Regions from separate parts of the Gelria sp. Kuro-4 genome, predicted to be linked through region 2. Evidence: riboswitches for the same ligand, from Rfam matches in the RefSeq annotation. Region 2 holds a riboswitch; each other region holds the start of a gene.
The links. Region 2 has a riboswitch for lysine ahead of K5554_RS02840 ((2Fe-2S)-binding protein). Riboswitches for the same ligand answer to the same signal wherever they lie in the genome.

Region 1 (9,552 bases), 210 kb from region 2:
GTCCCAGGTTTTGGCGGGAACGGAAAGCGTCACCTGGTGACCGTCCCGCCCCAGCTCGGCGGCGAGCTCCCGCACGAAGGCGGTGTAGTTGTTGCGGTCGCTGGCGGGGACGTTTTCAAAGTCGATGTTCACCCCGGCGTAGCCGCCGTCGCGCACCAGGCGCGCGATGTTCTCCACCGTGGCCCGGCGCAGGCCTGGCTCCGCCAGCAGGGCATGAACTAGCTGGCGGTCGAAATCGCCGCCCTGGCTGATGTTGTGCACCAGCGCCAGCACAGGTTTTCCGGCCTGCTTGCAGGTCTCCATGAGCCTCGTGAAGGGCCGGCCGCTCACGCTGCCGTCCCAGTTCACGCTGTAGCTGAACGCCGCCAGGGTGGAGATGGCATCCCGGTGAGCGGCCAAGGACTGGAACGACAGGTCGTCGCCTTCGTAATACTCCACATAGTAACCCACCACCTCGAGGCTCTGCCTGGGTGCCGGGGGCGGCGGCGTCTCCGCCGGCGGCGCGGGCGGGAAGGCGCGCGGGACGGCCAGCGCCTGGCCCGGGTAAATCCACTCCGACGTCAGCCCGTTGGCCTGGGAGATGGCTGCAACGGTGGTGCCGTAACGCTGGGCGATGTAGTACAGCGAATCCCCCGGCTGGACTATGTACCGCACGAAGCCCGCTCCGGAACGCGAGGTGTTGCTGAGCGCCTTCTGGAGCGCGGTGAACGTCGCCGGGCCGGCCACGCCGTCGACGATCAGCCCCGCGCGGGCTTGGAACTGGCGGAGCGCCTGCTCGGTTTGGTAACCGAAGTCGCCGTCCACGGGGCCCACGTTGTAGCCCAGCCGGCTTAGGCCGGCCTGCAGTTCGGCCACGTCAGCGCCCGTCAGGCCAAAGTAGAGCAGCCGGTTGCCGAGCGGGGCGGCCTGCGCCGGCAGGGCCGCCGTGAGAACGGTGAGGACGGCCATAAGCACCAGTATGTTTTTTCTCATTCTATTCCTCCTCGGTGTGTTTTCGGTTCTTAGCGGACAGGCCACGTGGTCGTGGCCATTATAACCTGTTACCCGCGCCGGTGTCATGCCGGTGAAAAGGGCGCAGCCTGTCCTGAGAGGAAAAGATAGCGCCAGCTGGAACTGTATCTGCCAGCTGGCGCAATTTGTGACATGCATGGTAACGGGAGGAAAGGTTGCCGGCCCGCCGAACAGCAGGGGCTAAGGTGTGGCCGGGGCCGGCCCGGGTGTCGCCGGCGGCGGAGGGGACGGCGCGCCCGGCCCGGGCGGCGTGCCCCCAAAGGGCCAGGGGAGCTGCCAGTTGCTCCAGGGCGTATGGATGTTGCAGGGCTGCCAGGGTTGGGTCCCCTGGATGAAAATCTCGCGCCGCACCGTTTCCGCCGGGCACCACTGGGTGGCCAGAAGGCCCGATTCGGTGCAGATCTCCGCTTCCACAATGCCGGCCGGCCGGGTAAACTCGTGGGGCGGGGTGCTCGCCAGGGCCGCCGTCAGGAAAGTGGCAAAAATTGGTGCGGCCAGACCGCCGCCGGTGCCGTAAATATCATGAGCCGGCTCATCGTTGCCCACGTACACCGCCGCCACCAGGTCGGGGGTGAGGCCGATGAACCAGGCATTTCCCAGGCTGGTACCCGTTTTCCCGGCCACCGGGCGGTTAAGAAGCCGGCCGACCGCGCTGCCGGTGCCGCCCGGGCGGGTAACGTCTTCCATTATATTGGTGACAATGTACACCGCCCGCGCATCGGCCGCTTGCTGCAGGCGGGGACGGTTTTCCTCCAGCACCCGCCCGTAGCGGTCCTCCACGCGCAGCACCGCCAGCGGCTCCACGCGCCTGCCCCCGTTGGCGAAGGCGCAGAAGGCGGCCGCCATCTCCAGCGGGGTCACCTCGTTGGTCCCCAGCACGGAGGAAAGGTGCGGGGTGAGGGGACTTGTAATACCCAGGTCGTGGGCCACCGCCACCCCTTTAGCGGGGCCCAGCTCGTAGTTGAGCCGTGCCGAGACCACGTTGTCCGAGATGGTGAGCGCCTCGCGCAACGTCAGCGGGCGGAAGTGGTAGTCCTGGCTGCCGTAATCGGTGGGCGTCCAGGGCGGCTGGCCGGGCACCGGCAGGGCGATGGGTTCGCACATGAAGGTGCTGGCCGCTGTGTAGCCGTTTTCCATCGCCGCCAGGTAGACAAAAGGCTTAAAGGCTGAGCCCGGCTGGCGCGGGGCCACAGCCCGGTTGAGCTGGGTCTCGCTGAAGTCCCGCCCGCCGATCAGCGCGCGTATCGCGCCGCTCCTCGGGTCCAGCGCCACCAGCGCCCCCTGCGGCTGCGTTACGCCCCGCGCGTCGCGGAAGGAGACGGGCAGCCCCTGGCGGAAGGCGGCCTCGGCCGCTCCCTGCACAGTAAGGTCCAGGGTGGTGTAGATGTTAAGACCGCCCTTGTTGAGAACGTCCGCGCCGTAGCGCGGCTCCAGCTGCCGCACCACGTAATCCACAAAATAGGGTGCCCGCCCGGTACGCGCCTTCAGCCCCACAAGCCTGAGCGGCTCGTTTTCCGCCGCCCGGGCCTGCTCGGCGCTGATGTAACCCAGCTCCGCCATGCGCTCCAGTACCACCTTGCGGCGCTTCAGCGCGGCCGACGGGTCGATATACGGCGAGTAGCGGGCCGGGCTGCGGGGCAGGCCGGCCAGGAGCGCCGCCTCGCCCAGGGTCAGGTCGCGGGCGTGCTTGCCGAAGTAGGTTTGGGCGGCCACCTCGGCACCGTAAGCCCCGTGGCCGAAATAAATGGTATTGAGGTAGAGGCGCAGGATCTGCTCTTTGGAGTAGCGGGCCTCCAGCTTTAAGGTTAAGAGCAGCTCGCGGATTTTGCGCTCGAAGGTGCGCTCGGGCGTCAGGTAGAGGTTTTTCGCCAGCTGCTGGGTAATGGTGCTGCCGCCTTCCACCACGCGCCCGGCCCTGAGGTTGCGCACGGCTGCGCGCGCGACGGCTACCGGGTCTACGCCGAAGTGTTCGTAGAAACGGTAATCCTCTATCGCCACGACGGCGTTCCTTAAATCCGGTGCGATGTCGGTAAGCGGGACGTCCACCCGGTTCTGGGTATAAAGGCTGGCCACCTGCTGCCCCTGGATGTCGAACAAGCGGCTGGCCAGCGGGACGGCCGCCTGCGGTAGGGGAGTAAAGAGGACGTAGGCGCCGAACGCCAGCGCCAGGACAAGAACGGCGGCCAGCGCCAGCTTAACCAGGGTGACGCTGGTTCTTCGTACATGCTTGGGCACAAGGATCAACCCTTTTCCTTCATCTTTTCTTAGTATTGCCTCTGCTGGAAAACCTATACAGCAGAACCAGGCAGGAGATGGGCGCCGGCCGGCGAAGAAAATTAGAAACCGTGTGCGGCAAAAAACGAAGCAAAGAAGGGAAGCGATGGTTAACCGGACGGCTTTGGAGGCGCGGCTCCTCCGCCGGCGCTGGCTGGTCTGGGGGATGCTGGCTTTTTCCTTTCTTATTGTTTTCTTTCACCGCATCGCCCTGGCGGTGGTGGCCGATCAGCTGATGGCCGAGTTCCACCTCGGCGCCGCCGCCCTGGGGAATCTCGGGGCCGTGTACTTTTATGTCTACACCGTGATGCAAATCCCCAGCGGCGCCCTGGCCGATACGTTGGGCCCCCGGCTCACCGCCAGCGCCGGTACCCTGGTGGCGGGGATAGGCTCCATTGTGTTCGGCCTGGCGCCGCACCTGGGCGTGGCCCTCGCGGGGCGGTTCCTCGTCGGCCTGGGCGTTTCCGTGGTCTTCATTTCACTTCTTAAGATTCAAACCGAGTGGTTCCGGCCGCGCGAGTTTGCCACCATCACCGGCCTCACCTCCCTGGTGGGCAACAGCGGTAACGCCCTGGCGGCCGCGCCGCTGGCCCTCTCGGTGGCGGCCATCGGCTGGCGTAGCTCCTTTGTGGCGGTGGGTGTCCTGGGAAGCCTGGTGGCGGCGGGCTGCTGGCTGGTGGTGCGCAACCGGCCCCAGGACATGGGCCTGCCTTCCATCGCCCAGCTCGAGGCCAGAGAAACAGGGCGGCGCCCGCCGGCGACGGCACCGGGGGGCCGCATCTCCCTGATGCGGGCGCTGGGCTACGTGCGGAGAAGCCCGTACACCCTGCCGCTTTTCATTGCCGCCTTTGGTCTCAACGGCTCGCTCATGGTTATCTCCGCCATGTGGGGCGTACCTTACCTCATGCAGGTTTACAGCCTCAGCCGGGGCGAGGCGGCGCTTTATACCCTGGGCACGGCCGTCGGCGTGATGCTGGCGGGACCCCTCACGGGGATCATCTCCGATGGCCTGCGGCGCCGCAAGGCCCCGCTCCTCGGCTTCACCCTCCTGACGGTGGCGCTGTGGACCCTGCTCGTTGCCTGGCCGGGCCCGCTTCCCCTGCCGCTGCTGCGCGTGCTCTTTTTCCTCCTCGGGCTGAGCTCGGGCGGCTACCTGCTGGTGATGTGCGTGGCCAAGGAAGTAAGCCCGCACGCCATCGCCGGGGTCTCCACTGGGACCATCAACACCGGCTCGTTTCTCGGCGCCGCAGTCCTGCAGCCGCTGGTGGGGCTCATTCTCGATGCCACCTGGGAGGGGGAGCTGGCGAACGGCGTGCGCCTCTACCCGCTGGCCGGTTTTCGCTGGGGCTTCCTGCTTTGCCTGGTGGCTGTGACGGCGGCGTGCGCGGCCGCCTTACGCCTGCCGGAGACGCGGGCCGAGAACATTGCGCCGGCCCTGCCTTTACAAGAATCTGCCTGCCGGCCGCCGGCACCGCCCGGCGCCACGGCCTGAAAGCATGGTCCAACTCTGGGAAGGGGGTTATGAGCCCTATGCCGCTCAAGGTGGTTCTGGCGCTTCTTTTCGTCATCACCGTGTGGGGTGGTTCTTTCCCCGTGGCGAAACTGGCCCTGGCGGAGATCAGCCCCATCAACCTCGCCACCCTGCGCTTCACCCTGGCGAGCCTGCTCTTTTTGCCGGTGATGGGGCTGGGCCTGCGGCGAACGGGGGAGAGGTTGCCGCGCCCGGCGGGGCGCGACTTTATCATGTTCAACGTTCTGGCCCTCCTCGGCGTCACCACCTACTTCATGGTGCAGTACACCGCCGTCAGCCTTACCACGGCCTCCAATGCCGGGATCCTCATCGGCATTGCGCCGCTTTTTGTGGCCGTGCTTTCGGCCCTCTGGTTGGGTGAACGCCTTACCGCGCGGAAAATCGCGGGGATCGCCGTGGCCATGGGCGGCGTGGCTGCGGTGATCAGCCGGGGCACATTCCGCTTCTCCTTCGGCAGCGCCGGCCTGGCCGGGGACCTGCTCATGGTCCTCAACGCCTTCTGCTGGGCGCTTTTTTCCATCCTGGGCAAACAGATGATGCGCCGCTACTCGCCGCTTATCACCACCTTTTACATCACCCTCCTGGGCACGCTCTGGTTCTATCCGGCGGCCCTTCCGTTGGGGGTGCTGCCGGCCGCAGCGCGCCTCACAGCGGGCGGCTGGCTGGCCGTGGCCTTCTTGGGGGCTTTCTGCTCCGTAGGGGGCTACTACTTCTGGTACTGGGGGCTCTCCCAGGTGGAGGCCAGCCGCGTAGCCGTCTTCCAGTACCTACAGCCGCTGGTGTCCTTTGCCCTCTCGGCGCTCATGCTGGGCGAACAGGTGAACCTCGCTACCCTGGGCGGAGGGCTCTTCATCATCGCCGGCGTGGTGCTGGTGACGCGGGCACCTGGCAGTGCCGGGGAAAAACGCGCCGCAGTCGATGCGTAACCATGGAGGTGCAGATATGCTGGATTTAGCCATTGAAAACGTGGTCTTCGCCGACCCGGCGGGTGAGCTCAGCGGGGTGGGTGCGGTGGGCATCGCTGGCGGGCGCATCGCCGCCCTCGGCAGGAGCGTCCCGGCCGCCCGGCGCGTTATCGACGGGCGGGGGCTCACGCTGGCGCCCGGCTTCATCGACCTTCACATGCACGAGGATCCCCTGAGCGGCGAGGGGGCGTCGGCGGTCATCGGCTCAGAGGTGGCCGCCTGCCAGGCGCGCATGGGGGTTACCACCTCCGTCGGCGGCAACTGCGGCCTGGGCACGGGCCACACCGGGACTTACCTTACGCAGCTCGAGCGCCAAGGCAGCCTGGTGAACTACGCCACCTTCGTCGGTTATACGGCGCTGCGCCACGAGCTGGGCATCGGCGACGAGTACCGGCCCGCTGCGGCGGGCGAAGTCGCCCGCCTGCGCGAGGCGGCGCGGGCGGCGCTGGCGGCGGGGGCCGTCGGCATCTCTTTTGGCATCGAGTACACCCCGGGCGCACCCACCGACGAGCTGCTCGCCCTGGCCCGGGTGGCCACCGAGTTTCCAGCGCGCCTCTTGGCGGCGCACTTTCGCTCCGACGCCGACCGGGCGCTCCCTTCCATCGAAGAGATGATCTACCTGGGCCGGGCGACGGGCCTGCCCTTTCAAATCTCCCACCTCGGAAGCTGCGCCGCCTTCGGCATGATGCCGGCGGCGCTGGAACTCATCGCAGCGGCGGCCGCCCGCGGCGAGCGCGTGCTGGCCGACTGCTACCCTTACGCCGCCTTCTGCACCTTCATCGGTGCGGCCGGCTTTGACGGCGATTGCCTGGCCCGCTGGGGCGCCGACTACAGCGCCATTCAGGTAGCGGAGGGGCCCTACGCCGGGCGGCGCTGTGACCGTGCCCTGTTTGCAAAGCTGCGCCGGGAAGCCCCGGAGACCCTGGTGGTGGCCTTCGTGTTGCGGGCCGATGAGGTGCTCCTGGCCCTTAAGCACCCGCTGGTCCTGGTGGGCAGCGATACCCTGCTGCGCGGCGGGCAGGGCCACCCGCGCAGCGCCGGCACCTTCCCACGCGTGCTGGGGCGCTTCGTGCGGGCAGGGAAAATGGCGTTTGCCGACGCCCTGTATAAGATGACCCTGGGCCCGGCTCGGCGCCTGGGCCTTACGGACCGCGGGCGCCTTACGGAAGGCGCCTGGGCGGACCTGGTCCTCTTCGACCCGGCGGTGCTCGCGGACCGGGCCACCTTTGCCGAACCGGCGCGCGCGCCGGAGGGCATCGAGCTGGTCCTGGTGAACGGCCGGGCGGTGGTGGAAAAAGGCCGGCTCACCGGCGCGCGTCCCGGCCACATCTTGCGCGCGCCGCAGCAGTGAGCAGGCCGGCGATGCGCCGGCAGCGGCGCTCCTTCGCAGTATTGAGAAAAACTTTGATAAGTTGATACCTGACCCCGGGGAAGGCGGTTGACAGGGGGGCGGGGGCGTGGTATCATCACCGTGAAGATTTGCTCAATCTCAATATGGGCCTCATCTCAGCCTTTCGCTGGGGTGAGGTAGAGGCGCGGTTGGTCAAGAGTAGCCGTCCAGAGCAGGGCAGCGAGGAGGGACGGGGAAAGGGGCCGCCGCCGAAGCCGGGGGCCGGCGCCGGGCACCCGAGCTGGGCCGGCGGGAAAGACCCGCCGGACTGTCGCCGGAGGCGTCCCCCAGCCGCCGGCGATGAGCTATCTCACCGCAAGGGGAAGGAGGGGTGGAAGCAGTTTATCCTGCAGCCATCGAGGCTGCTTATTATTTTTCAGAAGGAGGACAAGCCGTGGCTAACGATAGCACGGGACAGACCCGGCGGCGCCGGCGTCTCCATGTCCCACACGTTTACGTCCTGCTTTTTGCCATCCTCATCATCGCCGCCGTAGCCACCTGGGTGGTCACCCCTGGAGCTTACGACCAGGTGGAAGGCCCCCGCGGGCGCATGGTGGTCGACCCGAACTCTTTCCATGTGGTGGAGCGGGCCCCGGTGGGCTTCTTCGGCCTCTTCCAAGCCGTGCACAAAGGCATGGTGCAGTCGGCGGATATCATCTTCTTTATTTTTGTGGTTGGGGCTTCTTTTTCCGTCATCAATGCCACCGGAGCCATCGAGGCCGGGATTGAAGCGGCGGCGCGCGCCCTCAAGGGCAACGAGCGACTGGCCATCCCCGTCCTCGTCCTCCTCTTTTCGCTCGGCGGGGCCATATTCGGCATGGCGGAGGAGACCCTGGCTTTCATTCCGATCATTGTGCCCCTGATGCTGGCCCTGGGCTTCGATTCGGTGACGGCGGCGGGCATCGTGCTGGCCGGGGCCAACGCCGGTTTTTCCGCCGCCTTCATGAACCCCTTCACCGTCGGCGTGGCGCAGGGCATCGCCCAGCTGCCGCTCTTTTCGGGTATGGGCCTGCGCCTGGCCGCGTATGCTAGTTTCGTCCTGGTGACGGCGGGCTACATCTTTTGGTACGCCGGCCGGGTGAAGGCGAACCCAACCCTCAGTTCCACTTACGCTGAAGACCGCGCCAAAGAGCAGGACCTGGGCCTGGATAAAGTGCGGGAATTCAAGCCGCAGCACTCGTTGGTGCTCCTGGTGCTGCTGGCCTCGGTGGTGACGTTGGTCTACGGCGTGGTGGAGCTCGGCTGGTATATCACCCAGATCTCAGGGCTGTTCCTGGCCATGGGCGTCCTCGGCGGGCTGGCGGGACGCCTCAGTCCGGACCAGATCGCGGAGGAATTCGTCAAGGGCGCCAAAGAACTGACCTACGGCGCCCTCCTCGTGGGCCTGGCGCGCTCGCTGCTCGTGGTGCTCTCCGACGGCCACATCATGGACACCCTGCTCCACGGCATGGCCACCGCCATCAGCGGTCTGCCCAGCCTCCTCACCGCCTGGGGGATGTACGGCGTCCAGTGCGTGCTGGACTTCGTGGTACCCTCGGGGAGCGGCCAGGCGGCCGTGTCCATGCCCATCATGGCGCCCCTGGCCGACCTGGTGGGGGTCACCCGCCAGACCGCCGTGCTGGCGCTCCAGTTCGGCGACGGCATCTCCAACATCTACAGCCCCACCTCGGGCTACTTCATGGCCGGCCTCGCCCTGGCCGGTGTTACCTGGCCCAAGTGGCTGCGCTGGGTCGCCCCCCTCATCGCTATGCAGTACGTCATCGGGCTGACCTTCATGACCATCGCCCAGCTTACCCACTACGGCCCCTTCTAACCCGGGGTCAGGTATCAACTTTCCACTGTTTTTCTCAAAACTGCAACGCGGGAGCGGGAGGTCGCAGAATGGAGAATGACTTGCGCACCCTCAAGCAAAAAGCCTGGGGGGAGGTAGAGCGGCTGAAGCCGCGCCTGGCAGAGATCTGCCTTGCCATCCATGCCCACCCGGAGCTGGGCGGGGAGGAGTTCTTCGCCCTCGACCTTCTGTCGCGGGAACTTGCGGCGGCCGGCTTCGCAGTGGAACGGGGGTATTTCGGCATCCCCACCGCCTTCCACGCGGTGCTGGCCGGCCGGGCGGCGCGCCCGGCGGTGGCCTTCCTGGCGGAGTACGATGCCCTGCCGGGCCTGGGCCACGCCTGCGGCCACAACATCATCGGCACGGCGGCGCTGGGCGCGGCCCTGGCGCTGGCGCCGCTTCTTGCGGCTCTGCCGGGCGGCATCCACGTTTTCGGTACCCCGGCCGAGGAGACGAACGGCGCCAAGGTGCCCCTGGCCGCCGGCGGGGCCTTCCGCGACATCGATGCCGCCATGATGATCCACCCCTCCGGCCGCACCGTGCTCACCGC
Region 2 (9,552 bases):
GGCGCACGTCCAAGCCGATGGCCTGTTGCTTGGCCATAAAGGTGCGCATGGCCGGAAGTTCTTCTTCGCGCTCAATGACGATGAGCCCGCCGCAGTTGTTGTACTCAATATCCCACTCCAGCTCGTCCGCCAGGCCCCGATACAGCTCCGCGGACGCCAGGGCCAGCGACAGGTGTACCCCCGGGCTTTTCGACTGGAGGATCACAAAGCCGTCGCAGGCGGAAGACGTCTCGGCGCCCAGTTCCGCCCGCTCCACAAGAAGAACATCCGCGCCCTGCTTGGCCAGGTAGTAGGTGACGGCGGTGCCAATAACGCCGCCGCCCACCACCACCACATCCGGAGCCTTCATGCCTTCTCCCCCTTCAGGCCGGCCAGCATCAGCGGGCGCGTCGGCGGGCGGTAAGTGCCGGGGGGGATCTGGGCCGGGCTCTGGCCTGTCTCCTGGGCGAGAAGCTGGATGATCAGGCGACGGCAGGTGCATCCCTGGCAGAGGCCCATGCCGGCCCGGGTGAATTTTTTGATGGCTTTCACCGTGGTCGCTCCGGCGCGGATGGCACGCCGGATGTCGCCCTTGGTTACCTCCTCGCAGCGGCAGATGATCACATCGTCGTCATTTCTCATCGCTCAGCCTCCTCATCCCCCGCACTTCCGCGGCCAGGGCACTGGGTACGGCCAGGGTAACCAGCCAGGTGCCGTCCGAGGTGCGCACCTGGCGCACCGCCGTCACGGGAGCGGCCGCCACCGCCCTGCCTTCACGGTCTACGGCGGTCACCACAGCGCCCACCTTAGGCAGCGGCAGGAACTCGTAGGGGAAGGTCACCTCGGCCGCCTCGCCCTCTTCCTTCACCAGGAAAATGGCCAGGCCCGGGCAGGCGGCGACGCACAGGCCGCAGCCGCTGCACTTGGCTGGGTCCAGGCGCGGGCGGGCCGTGATAGGCTCGCCCACCTGGATGGCCCCCTGGGGACAGGCCGTCTCGCAAGGGTTGCAGGGAATCTCCTCGGGACACTCGATCACTGCCACCGGCCGCCGCTGCATTTGAGCCACCCTTTCACGATTTCCTCCTGGGCGCGCCGGCGCCCGCCGCCGAAGGGCCCGCTGCGCAGGGCTTCGAGCCTGCGGCGCGCCGCTTCCTTTTCCGCTTCCAGCTCCGGGCCGCCCCGGCCGGCGAAGGCCGCCGCCGCCAGGCCGGCCAGGCACCCCTCCTCCAGGGCCGTGGAGGCCTCCTCTACGCCGGCCGCATCCCCGGCGACAAAGAGGCCGGGTACGGTGGTTTCCATGTCGGCGTTGTGGAGCGGTACATGCCCGCCCAGGGGGCCGGAGTATGCAAAGCGGCACCCGGCCTGCCACGCCAGCTCCGTGAGCGGAGTTAAGCCTACCGCCAGGCAGATGAGGTCCACCGCAAACGTCTGTTCGCTGCCCCGCACCGGCCGCCCGTTGTCATCCAGGGCCGCAATGGTGACCGCCTCGAGCTCTCGGCCGCCGGCGGCAGCCAGCACCGTGTGCCGCGTCCAGATGGGAACGCCCGCGCGCCGGAGCTTCGCCGCATGGACGGCGTAGCCGCCGATGTGCGGCGCCGCCTCCACCACTCCCAGCACCTCAGCCCCCGCCTGCAGGAGCTGGTAAGAAACGATCAGCCCGACGTTGCCGGCCCCCACCATAAGCGCCCGCCGCCCCGGCAGCACGCGGTGGAGGTTCACGAACGTCTGCACCGCCCCGGCGCCCATCACCCCGGGCAGGGTGCAGCCGGGAAAGGCCAGGGCGTTTTCGCCGGCGCCGGTGGCCAGTACAATGGAACGCGCCGTAAGGGTGGAGGTGGTACCCTCCCGGGCCACGCCCAGGGTGTGGTCAAAAAGGCCGTAGGCCACTGTATCCATCCACAAGGCCACGCCCTGGGCCCTGCAGGCGGCCCCCAACTCGGCCGCGATGCGGAAGCCGCGCACCCCGGCATGGTGCGCCCGGGAACCGAAAAATTTATGGATCTGTTTGCGCAGCTGCCCGCCGGGCACGGCGTTTTCGTCGATAAGCACCACGTCCGCTCCGGCTCGGCGGGCGGCCAGGGCCGCCGACAGCCCGGCGGGCCCGCCGCCCACCACGGCCACCTCCGTCACTTCCGCTCCGGCCACTGCCCCAGCCCCCTTTGCGTCTCCACCTTCATGCCCGCCCGAACCGGGGTGACGCAGGTACGGACGTTGGGGACGCCGTCCACCGTCATCACGCAGTCGGTGCAGCGCCCGATGCCGCAGAAGGGGCCGCGCGGCTCGCCGCGCCGCTTGGTGGTGCGGAAGGCGCGGATGCCTGCGGCGAAAAGCGCGGCGGCGATGGGTTCGCCGGCGCGGGCCGGTACCTTTTTGCCGTCCACCTCAATCCAAACCACCGGGGCCGCGGGCAGCGGGCCCAGGATGGGGTGTTCTTCTATGCGCAACTCTTCCTCCCCCTTTACCATTTCTGCGCTCCGCGCGGGGGGGTTCCCGCCGTAAAGACGCAAAAACAGCCAGGCAGACAGGCCTGGCCGTATAGGCGCTTGAGCCCATCTCTCCCTCCCCAGCTGTGAGATAGCTCACCACCTGCGGTCCGGGGTGGCCGCAGGTGACAGTCCGGCAGCTCTTAACTGCCGACCCAGCTCAGGCGCCTGGAGCGGTCGCCCGGCTTCGGCGGCGGCCCCTTTCCCCGCCCTTCTCCGCTGCCCTGCTCTGGGCGGCTACTCATGGCCTGCCGCGCCTCTACCCCACCTCAGCGCTACAGCGCGTCGCAAGCAAGGACTGAGATGAGGCAACTATTCTTTTAATTCATATCTTACCGCTCATTATCCGGGGGTGTCAAGGGGGATTCCCGGGGAGCGAGCCGGGGTCTTCCCAGGCGGCCTTAAGGAGACGGATCACCTCGTCGTCACTTACCGGTGGGAAAGCGGCGTAGTACTCCCCCACAGCCTGAAAGGCGGGCGGCTCCTCGAGGCAGAGCACCTCATCGGCCACAGCCCGAAGGCGCGCAATGCTCTCGGCGGGGCCCACGGGGACGGCCAGAGTAAGGCTGGCCGGCCCGTCCCGGCGCAGAAGACGCAAGGCCAACAGGTCTGTGATCCCGGTGGCCACGCCGTCATCCACGAGGATGACATGCCGGCCGCCGACACGGGGCGGGGGACGGTCACCGCGGTAAAAGCGCAGGCGGCGCGCAGCCTCGGCCGCCTGGCGCGCCGCTTCGCGCCGCAGGTAATCCTCGCCGACGCCCAGACGGGCAATGAGGGCAGCGTCCCTGAGCTCGGTACCGTCGGGGGCCACGGCGCCGATGGCCAGCTCGGGATTAAAGGGGCTGCCTATTTTGCGCGGTTGGATGATGTCGAGGTCGCCGCCCAGGCGCCGCCACACGGGGAAGGCCACCGGCACCCCGCCCCGTGGAACGGCCAGGATGAGCGGATCCGGCTTCGCCACCTCGGCGAGAGCGACGGCCAGCTGTTCGCCGGCTGCGCGGCGGTCGCTGAACATGAGCCACCCCTACCTGTCGTTCTGCTCGTACGTCGTCCTTACCAGTATGGGCGGACAGAAAACGCGTTATGTACGGCCGGCGGCCCTCACGCGGCCGCCGCCGGGGATATGCTCTTCGGTTTCAACCAGGAACGGGCGTTGTCCCCAAGTTCCCCTGCCGCTTCCACGGGAAGGGGGCGTTCCGCCGGCGCTTTCACCTTCTGGTCCGTGAAGACCTCAACGCCGGGCGCGACCGCGGCCGGCGGCAGAATCCACTATGAAGGCGACATCCACGGGGCCGTTTCTTTGCCCCGTTGATCACACGTGTCAAGACAAACTTACGCTGCAGGCGAAACTTCCACCTCACGGGCCATGGGCTCGGGCCGCGTGGTCTGATGCCTTTCCCTCTTAAGAGGAGGCGTTAGCGAAGGCGTTCTCCATTTCGGGAGCCGCCGCCGTGCTCTTGCGGGCGCCTTCTTCCGCCCCGCGCATCTCGCAGGTGCCGAGAAAGAACCCGCCATCGCTTACCGCTAGGTTGGTCACATGGATCTTGCCCCGCACCTTGCCGGTAGCCGTGATTTCAAGGCGGCCCTCCAGGTCGAGTTCCCCCTCCACCTCCCCGGCCACGGTCGCATGGCGGGCCTTGATGTTGGCGGTGGCGCGCCCGCTTTCGCTGATGACGACATCGCCCTTTACGGCGATGTCACCTTCCACCCGGCCCTCGATGCGCAGCGTACCGTGCGCCGTGATGTTGCCTTTAAACTCGGTGCCCCGCCCCAGGATGGTATCCACCTGGTCGTAATTGATCTCGTCCTTCTTTTTTACAGCAAACATGCAGCGTGCATCCTCCTTCGGCCCTCCAGCCCGGGGAAGCGCCGGAACCACCGCCCCCGGCCTCCCGCGCCGGGGAGCAGAGGGTGTCTTCCGTTACAGCAGGAAGTCCAGCGGGTTTTCCTTGCGGCCCTGGTAAATGACCTCGTAGTGAACGTGCGGCCCGGTGCTGCGCCCGGTGTTGCCCACGTAAGCGATGACCTCGCCCCGTTTTACGGTTTGACCGGCGCGCACATTGAGCTTGGAGTTGTGCCCGTAAGCGGTCTGGTAGCCGTAGCCGTGATCGATGATGACGAAGCGCCCGTAACCGCTCTTCCACCCGGCGAACACCACGCGGCCTGCGCCGGTGGCCCGCACCGGTGCGCCGTACGGGGCGGCGATGTCCAGGCCTTCGTGGAACTCTACGCCCGGGCCGAAGGGTGAGCGCCGGAGGCCGAAACGGGAGGTTACCGAGCCGCGTACCGGCCAAGCGTTTGGTACATGTTCCAGACGCTGCCGGTACTGGGCGACCCTGGCCTTCAGATCCGCCAGGCGCGCCCGGGTGGGTTCCAGCGCCCCGGCTGCGCTGCCCAGCACCGCGTCGATATCCGCGGGGTGCACACCGCGGGACGCTCCCCCGCGCGGTGCGCTCTTCGCCGGCTGCGCGGCTCCCTCAGGCCCCCGGGGCAGGTCCAGCATCTCCCGCACCTGGCTGTCCAGCGTGTTGAGCTCATTCAGGCGCTCTTCCACATCCGCCGCCCGCGCGGCCAATGCCTCCAGCTGGCGGGCCTGCTCGCGGTTGACGCTGCGCAGGGCGTTTATTTCGGCCGCCGCCGAACGCAGGCGCAGGTAGTCGTAGCCCAACCAGGCCAGGCTGAGGGCGGCCAGGACGGTGCACAAGGCACCCAGGCGCAGGAGCACAGTGGGTATGCGCAGGTTGCGGCACTGCTCACCGGAATGAGGCGCGATGATAACGGTGAAGGCGGGAGGTGGCGGTGCGGGGCGACGCCGGCGGACCAAATTGTGCGGAAGTCGCAATGGAACCACCTCAAGCAAAAGCGCTATTGATGTTCGATTGCCCTTTGTTTAATCATTCTCCGCCCTCGCTGGAAATTCCTGCTCATGGGAGTATAAAAAGGGTACAGGCCTTTTAATGTGCCTGTGCCGTAGTAGCGATGGCCTGTTCTTCTTCTGCGGTGAGGTGGTAGGTGGACTTTCCGCCCTGGACCGGTTTGGCATACACCCGCGATTCATCGCGACCGAAGAGGCTGCTCAGTACCACGCCGTCCCCGTGCCCATCTAAGATGGCAACGGCAAAGCTGAGATCGCTGCCCGTATCGGGGAACGCGTTGAACCGCACGATCCCCACGTGCTGTACCGCGCGTTGTTGTGCCGTTTCCAGTTCCCGCAAGGCGAAACGCAGGTCCCGCAGCGCCTCGTTCTGCTCACGCGCCCGGCTTAAGGTTTCATTGAGGAGGTCTTCGAGGGAGGCGGCGGCATTCCCCGCCATGAAAGCCCGGTAACGCCTGGTAAGCACCCCCACCCGCAGCCAGAGCAACACCACCAGTATGAGCAGAATGGCAACCGCCGTGAGGAGGACGAGGAGCACGGGAACGGCCCCCGTGCCGAGCAGAGAAGAGAGGTAAGTGCTGTCCATAGAGAAAGGTTCGCTCCTTTTGTAGCTTGCAGCCTGAGGTTATAGGCCGGCCTCCCGCGCCAAGAGGCCGGTGAGCCGTTCCAGGTCTTCGGTCGAGTAGTATTCAATCTCGATGCGGCCTCCCCGGCGGCCGGGTTTGATGCGCACCTGGGTCGCCAGGGCGTGCTTGAGATTCGTCTCCACTTCCACCATCCAGGGGTCGAGGGCGGCGGGCTTTTTCTTTTTCTGCTGCTTTTTGCGCGTCAGCAGGGAACGGATCAGGTTCTCCGTCTCCCGCACCGATAGGTTCTTGGTTACCACCTGGCGGCAGACCTGGTTTTGGAGTTCAGCATCCTCCAGTGCGAGGAGGGCACGTGCATGCCCCATGCTGATTGTTCCACGTGAAACATACTCCTGTACGCCGGCCGGCAGGTTGAGCAGGCGGATGATGTTGGCGATGTGGGAGCGGCTCTTGCCTAACCGGCGCGCCAATTCCTCCTGCGTCAGCCCGAACTCCTGCAGCAGGCGCTGGTAAGCCGTGGCCTCCTCCAGGGGATTGAGATCCTCACGCTGCAGGTTTTCGATGAGCGCGATTTCCATCATTTCAGCGTCGCTCAGTTCCCGCACCACCACCGGTACCCGTTCCAGCCCGGCCAGCTGGGCCGCCCGCCAGCGCCGCTCGCCGGCCACCAGTTCAAAGCCGCCGATCACCGCCCGCACCACCACGGGCTGCAGCACCCCGTGCGCCCGCACCGATTCGGCCAGTTCCGCCAGCTTCTCCTCGTCGAAAACCCGCCGCGGTTGAAAGCTGTTCGGCCGGATCTCCTTAACCGGCACCTCGCGCACCGGCTCGTCCCCCTGCGCCTCCACCGCCGGCAAAAGCGCCGCCAGGCCCCTACCGAGCCCGTGCCGGACGTCTTTTTTCTGCGTCACGTTCCATCACTTCCTTGGCCAGTTCCTGGTACACCTCGGCCCCCCGCGAGCGCCGGTCGTACATCATCACCGGCTTGCCGTGGCTCGGCGCCTCCGAGAGGCGCACGTTCCGCGGCACAATGCTTCGGTAGACCTTGTCCCGGAAGTATTTCTTAACCTCATCCACCACCTGGATGGCCAGGTTGGTGCGGGCATCAAACATGGTCAACAGCACGCCCTCCACCTCGAGCCCCGGGTTAAGCGACTTCTGCACCAGCTGCACCGTAGCCATCAGCTGCCCCAGGCCTTCCAGGGCGTAGTACTCACACTGGATGGGCACCAGTACGGAATCCGCCGCCGTGAGCGCATTCACCGTGAGGAGCCCCAGCGAGGGCGGGCAGTCCACAAAGATGTAATCATACCGCTCCCGTTCCCCGTTCAAAGCCAGCCGCAGCCGGTGCTCGCGCGCCTCCATGCCTACCAGCTCGACCTCCGCCCCCGCCAGCTGCACCGCCGAAGGCACCAGCTCCAGTCCGCGCACCAGCGTCGGCACCCGCACCGCCCGGATGCTCTTTGTTCCCAGGAGCACCTCGTAAATGCAGGCGCCCACCCGACGCTTATCCACGCCCAGCCCGCTCGTGGCGTTCCCCTGCGGATCGATGTCAATAAGCAGCACCCGCCGGCCCTCCTGGGCCAGGGCCGCACCCAGATTGACGGCCGTGGTGGTTTTTCCCACTCCGCCTTTTTGATTGGCCACGGCGATCACTCTACCCATAAGGCTCACCTCAAATCGTCTTCGCTTAGTAATTCCACGCGCCCCTGGATCTTCCTGCCGCACCCGCCAAAATCAGCCCCGCTTTTTAGATCCCGCTCCTTCACCCAGCGCGGGCCATGCACAATCTTTGTTATCGTTATAACAATCATCTCTAGCCTAATTGCACTTATTTCTGTTATAATGAAGCCGTCAGCAAGAAGCGAGGGGAGACGCCCCAGCGAAGCCACGCGTTGCCGTGTAAGTTTAAGCCGCCGGGTCCGGCACCTTCTTCCCGCTGCTGCATGCCCCCACCCGGCGGTACGGCCAGCGCGGTACAGCCGACCACATGAGAGAGGAGTGACCTGCGTGACCCCATCCACGGCTGCCCGGGCCGCGGAACCTGCTCCCGCCTCGTTCCCCGAGGTGGATTCCATCCTGGCCCGCCACAGCTACAACCCCGGCGCCCTGATCGCTATTTTACAGGAAACCCAAGAAACCTACGGCTACCTTCCTCCGGCCGCCCTGCGCTACATCGCAGCCCGCACGCGGCTGCGCCCGGCGCACGTCTACGGCGTCGCCACCTTCTACACCCAGTTCCGCCTGCGCCCGGTGGGCAAACGGGTCGTCATGGTGTGCCAGGGTACCGCCTGCCACGTCAACGGCGGCAAAACCATTCTCCAGGCCCTGACAGAAGAACTCGGCGTGCAAGAAGGGGAGACCACCCCCGACGGCGAGTTCACCCTCCAGACGGTGGCCTGCCTAGGCTGCTGCAGCCTGGCCCCCGTGATGATGGTAAACGGCGAAGCCTACGGACAGCTCACACCGGACAAGGCCCGGCGCATCATCCGCGAACTCCGGGGCACGGCGGCTACACCCGCTGCCCCCGCCGACTAAACCAGGAGGTGTCCAGCATGGCGCAACAACCACAGCGAGTCACTCTGCGCGTCGGCCTCGGCAGCTGCGGCACCGCCGCCGGCGGGCTCAAAGTATACGAGGACCTCAAAGCGGCCATTGCCCGGGAGAACCTGCCGGTGGACCTGAAAAAAACCGGCTGCATCGGCCTCTGCTACGAAGAACCGCTCGTCGACGTCCTCGGCCCCGGCGACGCCGTCTACACCTACGGCCACGTCACACCCGAACGGGCGCTTGCCATCTTAAAACAGCACGCCCTGGGCGGTGAGCCCATCACCGAGTGGTTGGTCGCCGGTGCGGGCAGCACCACCGCCTCGACCGCCGCCTTTCTCGGTAAACAGCGGCGCATTGCGCTCCGCAACTGCGGGCACATCGACCCGGAGGTACTGGCTGAGTACGAGGCCCGCGCCGGCTACAGCGCCCTGCGGCGCGCGCTCACCGAGCTCACCCCCGAGGCCGTGATTCAGGAGGTTCTGACCTCGGGCCTCCGCGGGCGCGGTGGTGCCGGCTTCCCAACAGGTCTCAAGTGGAAGTTCACGCGGCAGGCCGGCGGGCAGCCCAAGTATATCGTCTGCAACGCCGACGAGGGCGACCCTGGGGCCTTCATGGACCGCAGCGTCCTCGAGGGAGATCCCCACGCCGTCATCGAAGGTATGCTCATCGCTGCCTACGCCATTGGTGCCAGCGCCGGCTACATCTACGTGCGCGCCGAGTACCCGCTCGCCGTGAAGCGCCTCGGCATCGCGCTCGAGCAGGCGCGCGCCGCCGGCTACCTGGGCGAGCACATCCTCGGCTCGGACTTTTCCTTTACGCTTGAGATCAAGCAGGGGGCCGGCGCCTTTGTCTGCGGCGAGGAGACGGCGCTCCTCGCGTCCATCGAAGGGCGCCGCGGCATGCCCCGCCTCAAGCCCCCCTTCCCGGCCAACTCCGGCCTCTGGCAGAAACCCACCTGCATCAATAACGTCGAGACCTTCGCCAATGTGCCCTGGATCATCTTAAACGGCGGCGCCGCCTTCGCCGCCCTGGGCACAGCCAAGAGCAAAGGCACCAAGGTTTTTGCCCTCGCCGG
Region 3 (9,552 bases), 440 kb from region 2:
ATTCCTTGCCGATGTCGCCGTCCATTACCTTGTAGGCGTGATCACGGTCGCGGAAGAGATAAGGGAGGCTGAAGATCTGTAGCTCTGGAACCCAAGCGGGGAGCGTGCCGTCGGTGGTGACGGTGGTCATCTGGATGGTGCCCATGCGCACACCTTCAGCCATTTCCCGCTCGCTGCCGAGCTGGGCGTTGGGGAAGATGGTCACTTGTACCTGGCCATTAGTTTTTGCCTCTACCAACTCTTTGAACTTAGTTGCCATGATGGTGTACGGATGTTCGTCGGGGCCGACAACGGCATACTTGATTACCACGCTTCCCGTGGCTTGCCCTTGACCTGCCGGAGCGTTTCCGCCCTGCCCGGTCGGGCCTTGTCCACCACAACCTGCTAAGGCCACGGCGGCGATCAAGAGACCCACTGCTATAAGTACAACCTGGCGCTTCACTTTCGTATCCCCTCTCATGTCCAATGTGTTATGAACTCTTAGTGGCTATAACCTCTTGGAACCACCTCACCTCCTTTACCTGGCCAGGAGGTCCTGCACCCCGTAGGTGAGCCGAATTTCCCGCCCCAATACCGGGTCGTGCAAGAGCGCGGTAAACCGTGCAGGTGTCGCCAGCCCACCGAGGGTTGGTACTGTTCCAGAAAGGATGACGGCGCCTTCAAGATTGGGATACTCTTGGCGTACATGTTCCAGAAGGGTTGGCACCGGCAGGAGGGCACTGGCCGGGCTGTCTTGGTATAACGTCTCTTGCCCTTCCGGCCCTACCCAGCCGCGAAGAACCAACTTATCCCAATGATCGGTTAGATCCTCATAGTCCCAGAGGATGTTACTAAGCGGTTTGGGGCAAATCTGCTTGGATTTGTAGATGCTCGTTTTTTCCAAACTGCGGTCGGTCTGGTCGCTGGCCAGGCCGACCAGCAGGCGCCTTTGGTAGGGGAGAAAGACGAACTCCACCTCCGGGCCGGTCTCGCCGCCGACTACTTGAATGACGCTGTCCGTGGTGGCAAGCAGACCGCCTGCCGGATAAATCACCGGTGTTTTGGCCGGACATTCAACGCCGATTGCTTCCAGTTCACGGATATGTTCGCGTACCTTGTCTTGATCCCGGCCGGCGAAACCGAGACACAGGATCAGGCTTACCGGGTAGACGATGGTTTCCGGTGGGCGCTGCGGCCGTGCGATGGTAAAGGATAATTGCTGCATGTTGTTCCTCCTGCTCGTTTACTTGCATTGCGGTGCGGGAGCATACACTTCCGGCCGGCGGTCGGCAAAGACAGCGATGCGGCGGCGCACCTCTGCGACGCTGTCCAGGTTCAGGTTGACGCTCAGGATCACCTCCTCTTCTCCTGCTTCCACCAGGACCTCGCCCCAGGGGTCGATGACCGCGGAGTGACCGGAGTTGACCAGGTTGCCTACCGGCCCGCAGGCGTTGCAGGCGACCACAAAGAACTGGTTCTCGATGGCCCGGGCTCGTAAGAGCGTGCGCCAGTGCTCCACCCGCGGGTGCGGCCACTCCGCCGGGACAAAGAGCACCTGGGCACCGGCCAGGGCCAGGCCACGCACAAGTTCAGGAAAGCGCAGGTCGTAGCAGATGATGCTGGCCAGAGAAATGCCCTCCAGGGTGAAGAGCGAAGGGGTGGTCCCGGCGGCGAACCGGTCCTTTTCCCCCGAGGGGGAGAAGAGATGAATCTTGTCGTAGCGAGCCACCTCCTGCCCCACGCGGTTAAAAACGTAGGTGGTGTTGCGCACCTCGCCGTCCAGGCCGAAGCGTACCACCGAACCGCCGACAATGTTCACCCGGTGCTCGCGCGCCAGCCCGGACAGCAGCTGGCGGCTCTCTCCTTCTTCGGCGGCGTCGGCATGGGCCGCCAAGTCAGTGGGGAAGAAGCCCACGTTGAATGTCTCCGGGAGCAGAAGCACATCCGGTTCGTCCTTGGCCGCGCGCGCGATCAGCTCAGCGGCGTGCGCCAGGTTGCGCTCTTTCTCACCCAACTCGACCTGCATCTGGATCACGCTGACTCTCAGTTGTGACATACCCTCACTCCTCCTTACAAGCGCAGTAAACAGCGTCTTTTCAGCGTAGTTTGGCAAGCAGCGGGCAAGCGGGCACGGCGCTAGGGGCGCCACAGGTTCGGCAGGTTCTTGCCCACCGCCAGCTTGGTGATACTCAGGTGAGCCGTTATGGCATCGTTGAACTTGGCGTACGACCCCTCCTTCAACCCGGCAAGAATGGCCTGGTGCTCAACCAGTACTTGGGCCATGCGACCAGGTGTCTGGATGGCTTCCAGCCCGAGGCGCAACAGGTGATCGCGCAAACTGTCGTAAAAGCGGTAGAGGCGTTCATTGCCGGCTGCGCGCACCAGGGCCAGGTGAAACTCCCGGTCGGCCGCGATGAATTCCACCGACTGGTGCCGTTGCGCCAGCTCTGTCTGCACACCCAGGACGTCGGTCATTTGCTGCAGGCAGATTTCGTTGCTGCGCTCGATCAGCTTCTGCCCGGCCAAGCGCTCCAGCACCAACCTTAGTTCGTACACTTCATCCAAGTCTTTCAGGGAAATCTCGGCCACTTGCGCTCCTTTGTGCGGGATGAGCGTTACGAAACCTTCAACCTCCAAGGCCTGCAGGGCTTCACGAATGGGCGTCCGGCTGACGCCGAATGAATTAGAGAGTTCATTTTCACTTAAAAACTGACCAGGGGCGAAAGCCCGGGTGATTATGGCCTGCTTGATGAGCTTATAGGCCTTTTCTTTAGACGAACGGTAAGCAGGGTCTTGGCCCATAACCTATCCCTCCACCTCCCCATACAACCTGTATACAATGTGTATATGTAAATTGGTATTCGCCACAGTTACGGGAAAACCCTGCTTTTTAAGGTACAAAACTTAACCCGGTATCCACCAGAAAATCCCTATTTTCTCTTGACGGTTGTTCTTTAAGGGGTTATCATAATGAACAAATATAATATCAATGCCTCATCTCAGTCCTTCGGGTGCTGGGCACCGCTGAGGTGAGGTAGAGGCGCGGCAGGTCAAGAGTAGCCACCCGGAGCAGGGCAGCGACGAGGGGTGGGGAAAGGGGCCGCCGCCGAAGCCGGGGTGCCGCACCGGAACCCCGAGCTGGGTCGGCAGTTAAGAACTGCCGGACTGTCACCGCCGGCTTCCCCGGGCCGGCGGTGGTGAGCTATCTCACCGCAGGGGAAAGGAGGGATGGGCTGTACGCGCCTTCAGGGCCGGGCCTGTCTGCCTGGCTTTTGTTTTACCCATTTTGCCGGCGGCGCCTGCCGCGCGGCCCAGGCAAGGGCAACCCCGAAGGAACGCCACCTCGGAAGCGGGGCCGACACCAAAACACTGGTTTAAGAGGATTTGAGGGAGGGAAAACCATGAGCAATGCCAAGATTGCCGAGCTTGCCAGCTTGGACACGGAGCTCAAGCGGGAGTTGGGCCTCTGGGAAGGCGTTTCCATCATCGGCGGCATCATGATCGGCTCCGGCATTTTCTTCCTGGGTTCCTTTGTGCTGCAGCGCTCGCAATTGGCACCGGGGCTGGCGCTCCTCGCTTGGCTGGCGGGCGGCATTATTACGCTGCTGGCCGGTCTCTGTTACGCCGAGCTGGGCGCCTCCATCCCGCGGGCGGGCGGCGCCTATGTTTACCTGCGCGAGGCGTACGGGCCGCTCTTTGGCTTCCTCCAGGGCTGGACGGCCTTCTTTGTCTCGGCGTCCGGTTCCATCAGCGCCCTGGCGGTGGCCTTCGCCACCTATTTCAGCGCCGTTGTGCCCCTCAGCCCCTTTGGCATCAAGATGCTCGCCATCGGCACCATCATTTTCCTTACTATCATCAACGCCCTGGGCGTTAAGCTGGGCGGGCAGGTGCAAAACGTCCTCATGGTGGCGAAGCTGCTGCCCATCGTCATCATCATCGCTGCGGGCCTTATCTTCGGCTCTGCCGGCAACACCATGACGGTCTTCCCCGGCGGCGCGGGCCTCATAAGCTCCTTCGGCATGGCCCTCATCGCCTCGCTCTGGGCTTACGAGGGCTGGAGCAACGTCAACACCATCGCTGAGGAAATCAAGAACCCGCAGCGCAACCTGCCGCTGGCCCTGCTCATCGCCATCGGCGGCGTTACGGCGATTTACGTTCTTTTCAACTTCGCGCTCCTCAAAGTGCTTCCTGCGGCTGCCATTGCCGAGGACGCCAAGCCGGCGGCCGCGGCGGCCAAACTCATCTTCGGCCCCTGGGGGGCTTCCCTGGTAACCCTGGGCGCACTCATCTCCATCTTCGGCTCCACCAACGGCTGCGTGCTGGTATTCCCGCGCATGTACTACGCCATGGCAAAAGACGGGCTCTTCTTCCCGCTCTTTACCGAAGTGCACCCGCGCTACCGCACGCCCATCCCATCGCTTATCGCCTCGGCGGTTGTAGCGATCATCCTTCTTTACACCGGAACCTTCCAGCAGCTCACCACCATGGTGGTATTCGCCGGCTGGGTGTTCTACACCCTCACCATCGTTTCGATCTTCATCCTGCGCAAGAAGTATCCCGACCTGCCGCGGCCCTATAAAGTTTGGGGGTACCCGGTGGTGCCGGTCCTCTCCGTGCTCACCTCGCTTTTCCTTTTGATCAATTGTCTCAAAGAGGATCCGCGTTCCTCGCTTTTCGGCCTGGTGATCCCGGCCCTGGGCGTGCCGGCCTACTACTGGTTTAAGACGGCCCAGGCGCGGCGCGAGGCACGCCTGGCGGCGGAGGGCGTTGCCTCAGGGCACGAATGAGCAATGAAGAGAATTTGTGCAAGGAGGTGTTGGGGGCGTTGGCCGGGTCGGCGCCCCTCCTTATGGAAGCAGACTTAGTCTTGCGCGGCGGGCGCGTGCTCACCCTGGTGCCGGAGCAGCCGGAAGTTGAGGCGGTGGCCGTCCGGGGGAACCGCGTGCTGGCCGTGGGCACGGAAAGCGAACTTAAGGCCTACCTGGGACCCCAGACGGAGGTTATCGATGCGCAGGGCCTGACGGTGGTCCCCGGGCTTACCGATACCCATCTGCACCTGCTGCACTACGGCTTCGCGTTGAACCAGGTGGACCTGGGCGGGGTGCGCTCGGTGGGAGAGCTGCGCCGGCGCGTGGCCGACTTTGTAGCGCAGCGCAAGATCAAGCCCGGCCGCTGGGTGCTGGGACGCGGCTGGGACCAGAACCTCCTGGCTGAGGGGCGCCTGCCGCGGAAGGAAGATCTCGACGGCATCGCGCCGGAAAACCCCATGCTGCTTTCGCGCATCTGCGGCCATGCCGCCCTCCTCAACCGCCGGGGCCTCGAGGCGGCCGGGCTCACGGCGGCCACCCCCGATCCCGAGGGCGGCCGGCTGCAGCGGGGCGAGGGCGGCGAGCTCACCGGCATTGTCTTTGAGCTGGGAGCCATCGGGCTGGTGCAGCGGGCCATTCCGGCCGCCGGGCCGGCCGACCTGGAGGAGGCCCTGGCGCTGGCCACGGCGCGTGCCGCTCAAGCCGGGCTCACCGAGGCCCACTCAGACGACTTAGGCTCGGCCGGCGGCTTTGCGCGCGCTGCGGCGGCCTACACCGCCCTGGCCGAGGGCGGCAGACTCCCCCTGCGCATCCGGATGGCGCTCCTCGTGGGCTCCCTGGGGGAACTGAAGGACGTGCTGGCGGCGGCGCAGGACTGGCAGTCCCCTTCGGAGCTGATCAGCCTGGGACCCATCAAGATCGTCTCTGACGGCTCTCTAGGAGCCCGCACGGCAGCGCTGGAGGAGCCGTACAGCGATGCGCCGGGCGAGCGGGGGTTGATGAATTTCGCCGCGGAAGAGCTTAGAGAAATGGTGACCCTGGCGCATCGGGCCGGCTTTCAGGTGGCTGTCCACGTGATCGGCGACCGGGCGGCGCGCCTGGCGCTCGAGGCCGTTGAAGCGGCCCAGGCCAGGTACCCGCGACCGGACGCGCGCCATCGCCTGGTGCACTGCCAGATCATGAACCCCGCCCTTTGGGAGAAGATGCGGGCGCTGGGCGTAGCCGGGGACGTGCAGCCGCGCTTCGTCGCCTCCGACTGGCCCATGGTGGAAAGCCGGGTGGGGAAGGAGCGGGCGCGCACCAGCTACGCCTGGAAGTCCATGCTGGCGAGGGGTCTACACCTGGCCGGCGGCTCCGACTGCCCGGTGGAACCGCTCGACCCGCTTCTTGGCCTGCACGCCGCCATCGCCCGCACCGACCCGGCCGGGAACCCGGCGGGCGGCTGGCAGCCTGCGGAGAAGCTGGCGCCCCTTACGGCCCTCGGCCTCTTCACTGAGGGTGCGGCCTACGTGGCCCGCGCCGAGGGCGAGCGCGGCCGCCTCGCCCCCGGCTACCTGGCCGACCTCACCGCCTTCGCCGGCGACTACCTGGCCGCCCCGGAAGAAACCGCCCTGGCCAACGACGTGCGCCTCACCATCTCTGCCGGGCGGGTGGTGTACCGGCGGTCTTAGGAGCGCGTTCCGGCAGATTCCTAAGAAACCCCTTGGCCGGGAAACGGTTCTCCCGTTTTCGGTGTTGGACTTCCCGGTTTCCTCCAAGCGTAAGGACCTGCCCCCACTGCGGGACAGGTCCTCGGCTTTTCTTCTTGGACTGCAGGCACAGGCGCCGGTGAAGTACGGCTGCTTGACCCGCGCCTGTGCCTGGCGTAAACGATACGGGGTGAAGGTTGGAACTGCAAAGGAAGGCCTATTTCTTGGCTTGGCTCAAAGCGTTCTGGACAGCTTCTTTGATCCCGTTGCTGGTGTACGTGGCCCCGCTCACCGCTTCCACATCGGTGGATTGTTTCTCAACAATGAGCTGAGGAATCTTGGCGATGGCGGAATCGCTGATGCCCGGTGTTTCTTGGTGCTGGGTGACGTCCACGGCCGTGATTCTACCCTTCTCGACCTTTACTGTAACGGCGATCGGGCCGCCCATTCCTTTACCGCTGCCGCTGTAGGTGCCGTCTTTCCACTTCGCTGCCGGAGCGCAACCGGAAGTGATCAACATTAGGACCAATGCCGAACTTACTGCCGCTGCTAATCTTTTCATTGCTTTGATTCCCACCCTTTTACTCTTTTGCCGCATTGGTTCCCGCGACCTTGCCGGTGACGGCCGCATGTGTCAGTGAATCACCGCCGATGTAGCCGTAGGCCCGGTAACCGCCGGTCGTTTCACCCACAGCATAGAGGCCCGGAATAACAGAGCCGTCCTTATTCAGTACCTGGCAGGCGGCATTGATCTTAAGGCCGCCCGGGGTCATGATCGTACCTGTCTTGACCTTGATGAAGTAGAAAGGAGCCGTTTTTAGTTCCTCAACGAAGATTTCCCGCCCGAACCGATCCGGCTGTTCCTTTCTGACCGCCTTATTATACTCTGCAACGGTGGCCTTCAGGTTGTCAGCGGGAACGCCCATTTTCTCGGCCAGTTCGTCCAAGGTTGCGGCCTCGGTGACCATGCCCTTCTTGATGTATTCCGGTACCTTATAGACAAGCTCCTTGACCCGGCTGTCGAAGACCTCGTAGACGAAAGGCTCACCCAGTTCCAGTACCTTCTGGGCGGTTTCGGCGTAAGATGCCGTTTCGTCGGAAAAGCGTCGGCCCTGAGAATTCACCAAGATGGCACCCTTGGAAAGAACCAACGACGTGATAAGTTGCTTCTTGTCCACTTCAACCGTGGGAGTGAGCCAAGGCACGTCCAGGTCTACCGTGTCGGCTCCCAGCTTAAGCGCTTCATCAAGCATCTCCCCGGTTGTGCCGGGGCTGCCCGCATAAATAACACCTTTGGCCGCGGGTGTGTACTTCGCCAAACGTTCCGGATCGGCTGCAAAGCCGCCTACTGCCAGGACTACGTTCTTAGCGTTGAACTTAAGAACTTGCCCTTCTTTGTTCTTCGCTTCCACACCGGTGACCTTACCGTTGCCGTCTGTAATAAGGGCGACGGCCGGGGTTTCGTAAAAGATTTCAACTCCCTTGCTCTCTGCCGCCTTCACCAGGGCCGAGATCGGCCCCGATGCGTCTGGAAGCGCTTGGTGCGCTCGGGGCGCCGAGCTCCCCATAACGGGGGTCACCTTATCGGAGAACTTGACGCCCAAAGACATGAGCCAGTCAATTGTCTCACCGCCACGTTCGGCGATCATGCGCACCTGTTCAGGGTCGCGCCTGCCTCCGCTTTTGTCCATAGCGTCCTTGTAGAAGGCTTCAGCTGAGTCCTTAATCCCCGCATTGCGCTGAATCGAAGTATTCCCCACATAGAAGATTCCTGTTGAGAGAATGGAGTTACCGCCCGCGAAGGCCAGCTTCTCGAGCAGCGCAACTTTGGCGCCGTTCTCGGCTGCCGCGACGGCACTTGTGAGGCCGCCCAGGCCGGCCCCGACAACTACCACATCGTAGTCTTTACCGGAGCCTCCTGCAGAAGACTGCCCGGAGTCCTTGCTTGTTTCACAACCGGTGAGCCCAAGTGTAAGAAAGACAGCCAGGGCGAATGAGAGGGCTCTAAACAGCTTATTCCTCAACTGGGTCTCCTCCTTGAAATGCTGTGTACTGGTTTACGAGATCATTGTGAAAAACTTAACTACATCTTATACCTCATTGTTAGACCTACGGCGATAAAGACCCTCCCTCAGCCTGCCGCTTCGAAACACTGCCATCCCTTGTTGCGCCTAGATAGGTCTGGTATCTGCACCTCCTTTTCTTCTTGTGTATTCGTTATCAAGGCGGAGATTCCTGCTGGAAAAACAGCCTTATATCAAATGTTTGACAAATCAATATCATACCCTGCCAGGCAATAGAGAGCTGCGCATTCCTCACGATCGCTCGCCCCGCGCCGGAGTAACAGGTGACGTGCTGTGCTTTGTGAGTGCCCAACGACCTTTCCTCACAATCTCCACCATAGTCAGTTCACATCCAGGCACTTCAAAAAAAGGGGCCTGCCTCAGAGGAGGCAGACCCAGTTTTCGTCTTCAGGCTTGCTAGTTAATGCCCGCGGCCAACTCAGCCATGAGTTGAGTCGTCAGCTTGAGCACTGCTGCCAGCAGAGCGTCCCCTTTGGCATGAGTAGCCTTCGTGGGATCGCCCACCACGCCTGTTGGAGTTATGTCCTTCATGCTGCTGATCGTCCAGCCGAGTCCGGGCTTACTGGTGAACAGATTGTAATCCACAAACGCGGAGCTGCTTTCTGGCAGCACGGCCTCAGCCTTATCCATGAGGACCCGTTGCCCCAAGGCCAGCGAAAGGGAGGTTTCACCCTCACAGCCGTGGAACAGGCCGGTCTCAACCACCTTTTGCAGCGTGCTGCCGATGAGGTGCCACCACTCGAGCAGCATGAACTTCGCGTCGCGGTACGTATGGGCCAGGTCGCTGGCCGTGAGGGCGAGGGCGCTGCTGTTGCCGCCGTGGGCGTTGACGAGCACAATGTTCCGGAAACCGTGGTGGTAAAGGGAGGTGCAAACCTCCTTAACCACGCGTTGGAAAGTTTCGGGCGACAGAGTCAGAGAACCAGGGAAATCCATGTGGTGTTCCGACAGACCGATGGCGATGCAGGTGCTGACGGCCACAGGAATGCCGGC

Region 1: linked by a shared signal. The riboswitch ahead of K5554_RS03850 (YfcC family protein) and the one ahead of K5554_RS02840 ((2Fe-2S)-binding protein) in region 2 are both predicted to bind lysine.
Region 3: linked by a shared signal. The riboswitch ahead of K5554_RS04925 (APC family permease) and the one ahead of K5554_RS02840 ((2Fe-2S)-binding protein) in region 2 are both predicted to bind lysine.

What each region holds. Positions count from the first base shown of each region.
Region 1 is NZ_AP024619.1:743,042-752,593, forward strand. Features, by position in the region: gene K5554_RS03825 (glycosyl hydrolase family 18 protein) at 1-972, opposite strand, end outside; gene K5554_RS03830 (transglycosylase domain-containing protein) at 1,192-3,246, opposite strand; gene K5554_RS03835 (MFS transporter) at 3,392-4,777, shown strand; gene K5554_RS03840 (DMT family transporter) at 4,816-5,742, shown strand; gene K5554_RS03845 (amidohydrolase family protein) at 5,759-7,132, shown strand; lysine riboswitch at 7,302-7,487, shown strand; gene K5554_RS03850 (YfcC family protein) at 7,566-8,984, shown strand; gene K5554_RS03855 (M20 family metallopeptidase) at 9,053-9,552, shown strand, end outside.
Region 2 is NZ_AP024619.1:534,517-544,068, reverse strand. Features, by position in the region: gene K5554_RS02860 (FAD-binding oxidoreductase) at 1-349, opposite strand, end outside; gene K5554_RS02855 ((2Fe-2S)-binding protein) at 346-621, opposite strand; gene K5554_RS02850 (4Fe-4S dicluster domain-containing protein) at 611-1,036, opposite strand; gene K5554_RS02845 (NAD(P)/FAD-dependent oxidoreductase) at 1,012-2,124, opposite strand; gene K5554_RS02840 ((2Fe-2S)-binding protein) at 2,106-2,423, opposite strand; lysine riboswitch at 2,547-2,732, opposite strand; gene K5554_RS02835 (phosphoribosyltransferase) at 2,818-3,480, opposite strand; gene K5554_RS02830 (polymer-forming cytoskeletal protein) at 3,868-4,293, opposite strand; gene K5554_RS14380 (M23 family metallopeptidase) at 4,387-5,307, opposite strand; gene K5554_RS02820 (DUF4446 family protein) at 5,420-5,926, opposite strand; gene K5554_RS02815 (ParB/RepB/Spo0J family partition protein) at 5,966-6,838, opposite strand; gene K5554_RS02810 (ParA family protein) at 6,801-7,592, opposite strand; gene nuoE (NADH-quinone oxidoreductase subunit NuoE) at 7,938-8,465, shown strand; gene nuoF (NADH-quinone oxidoreductase subunit NuoF) at 8,483-9,552, shown strand, end outside.
Region 3 is NZ_AP024619.1:972,598-982,149, forward strand. Features, by position in the region: gene K5554_RS04905 (DctP family TRAP transporter solute-binding subunit) at 1-442, opposite strand, end outside; gene K5554_RS04910 (DUF2848 family protein) at 518-1,204, opposite strand; gene K5554_RS04915 (carbon-nitrogen family hydrolase) at 1,223-2,035, opposite strand; gene K5554_RS04920 (GntR family transcriptional regulator) at 2,116-2,781, opposite strand; lysine riboswitch at 3,007-3,192, shown strand; gene K5554_RS04925 (APC family permease) at 3,381-4,766, shown strand; gene K5554_RS04930 (amidohydrolase) at 4,805-6,457, shown strand; gene K5554_RS04935 (FMN-binding protein) at 6,693-7,037, opposite strand; gene K5554_RS04940 (flavocytochrome c) at 7,057-8,499, opposite strand; gene K5554_RS04945 (creatininase family protein) at 8,956-9,552, opposite strand, start outside.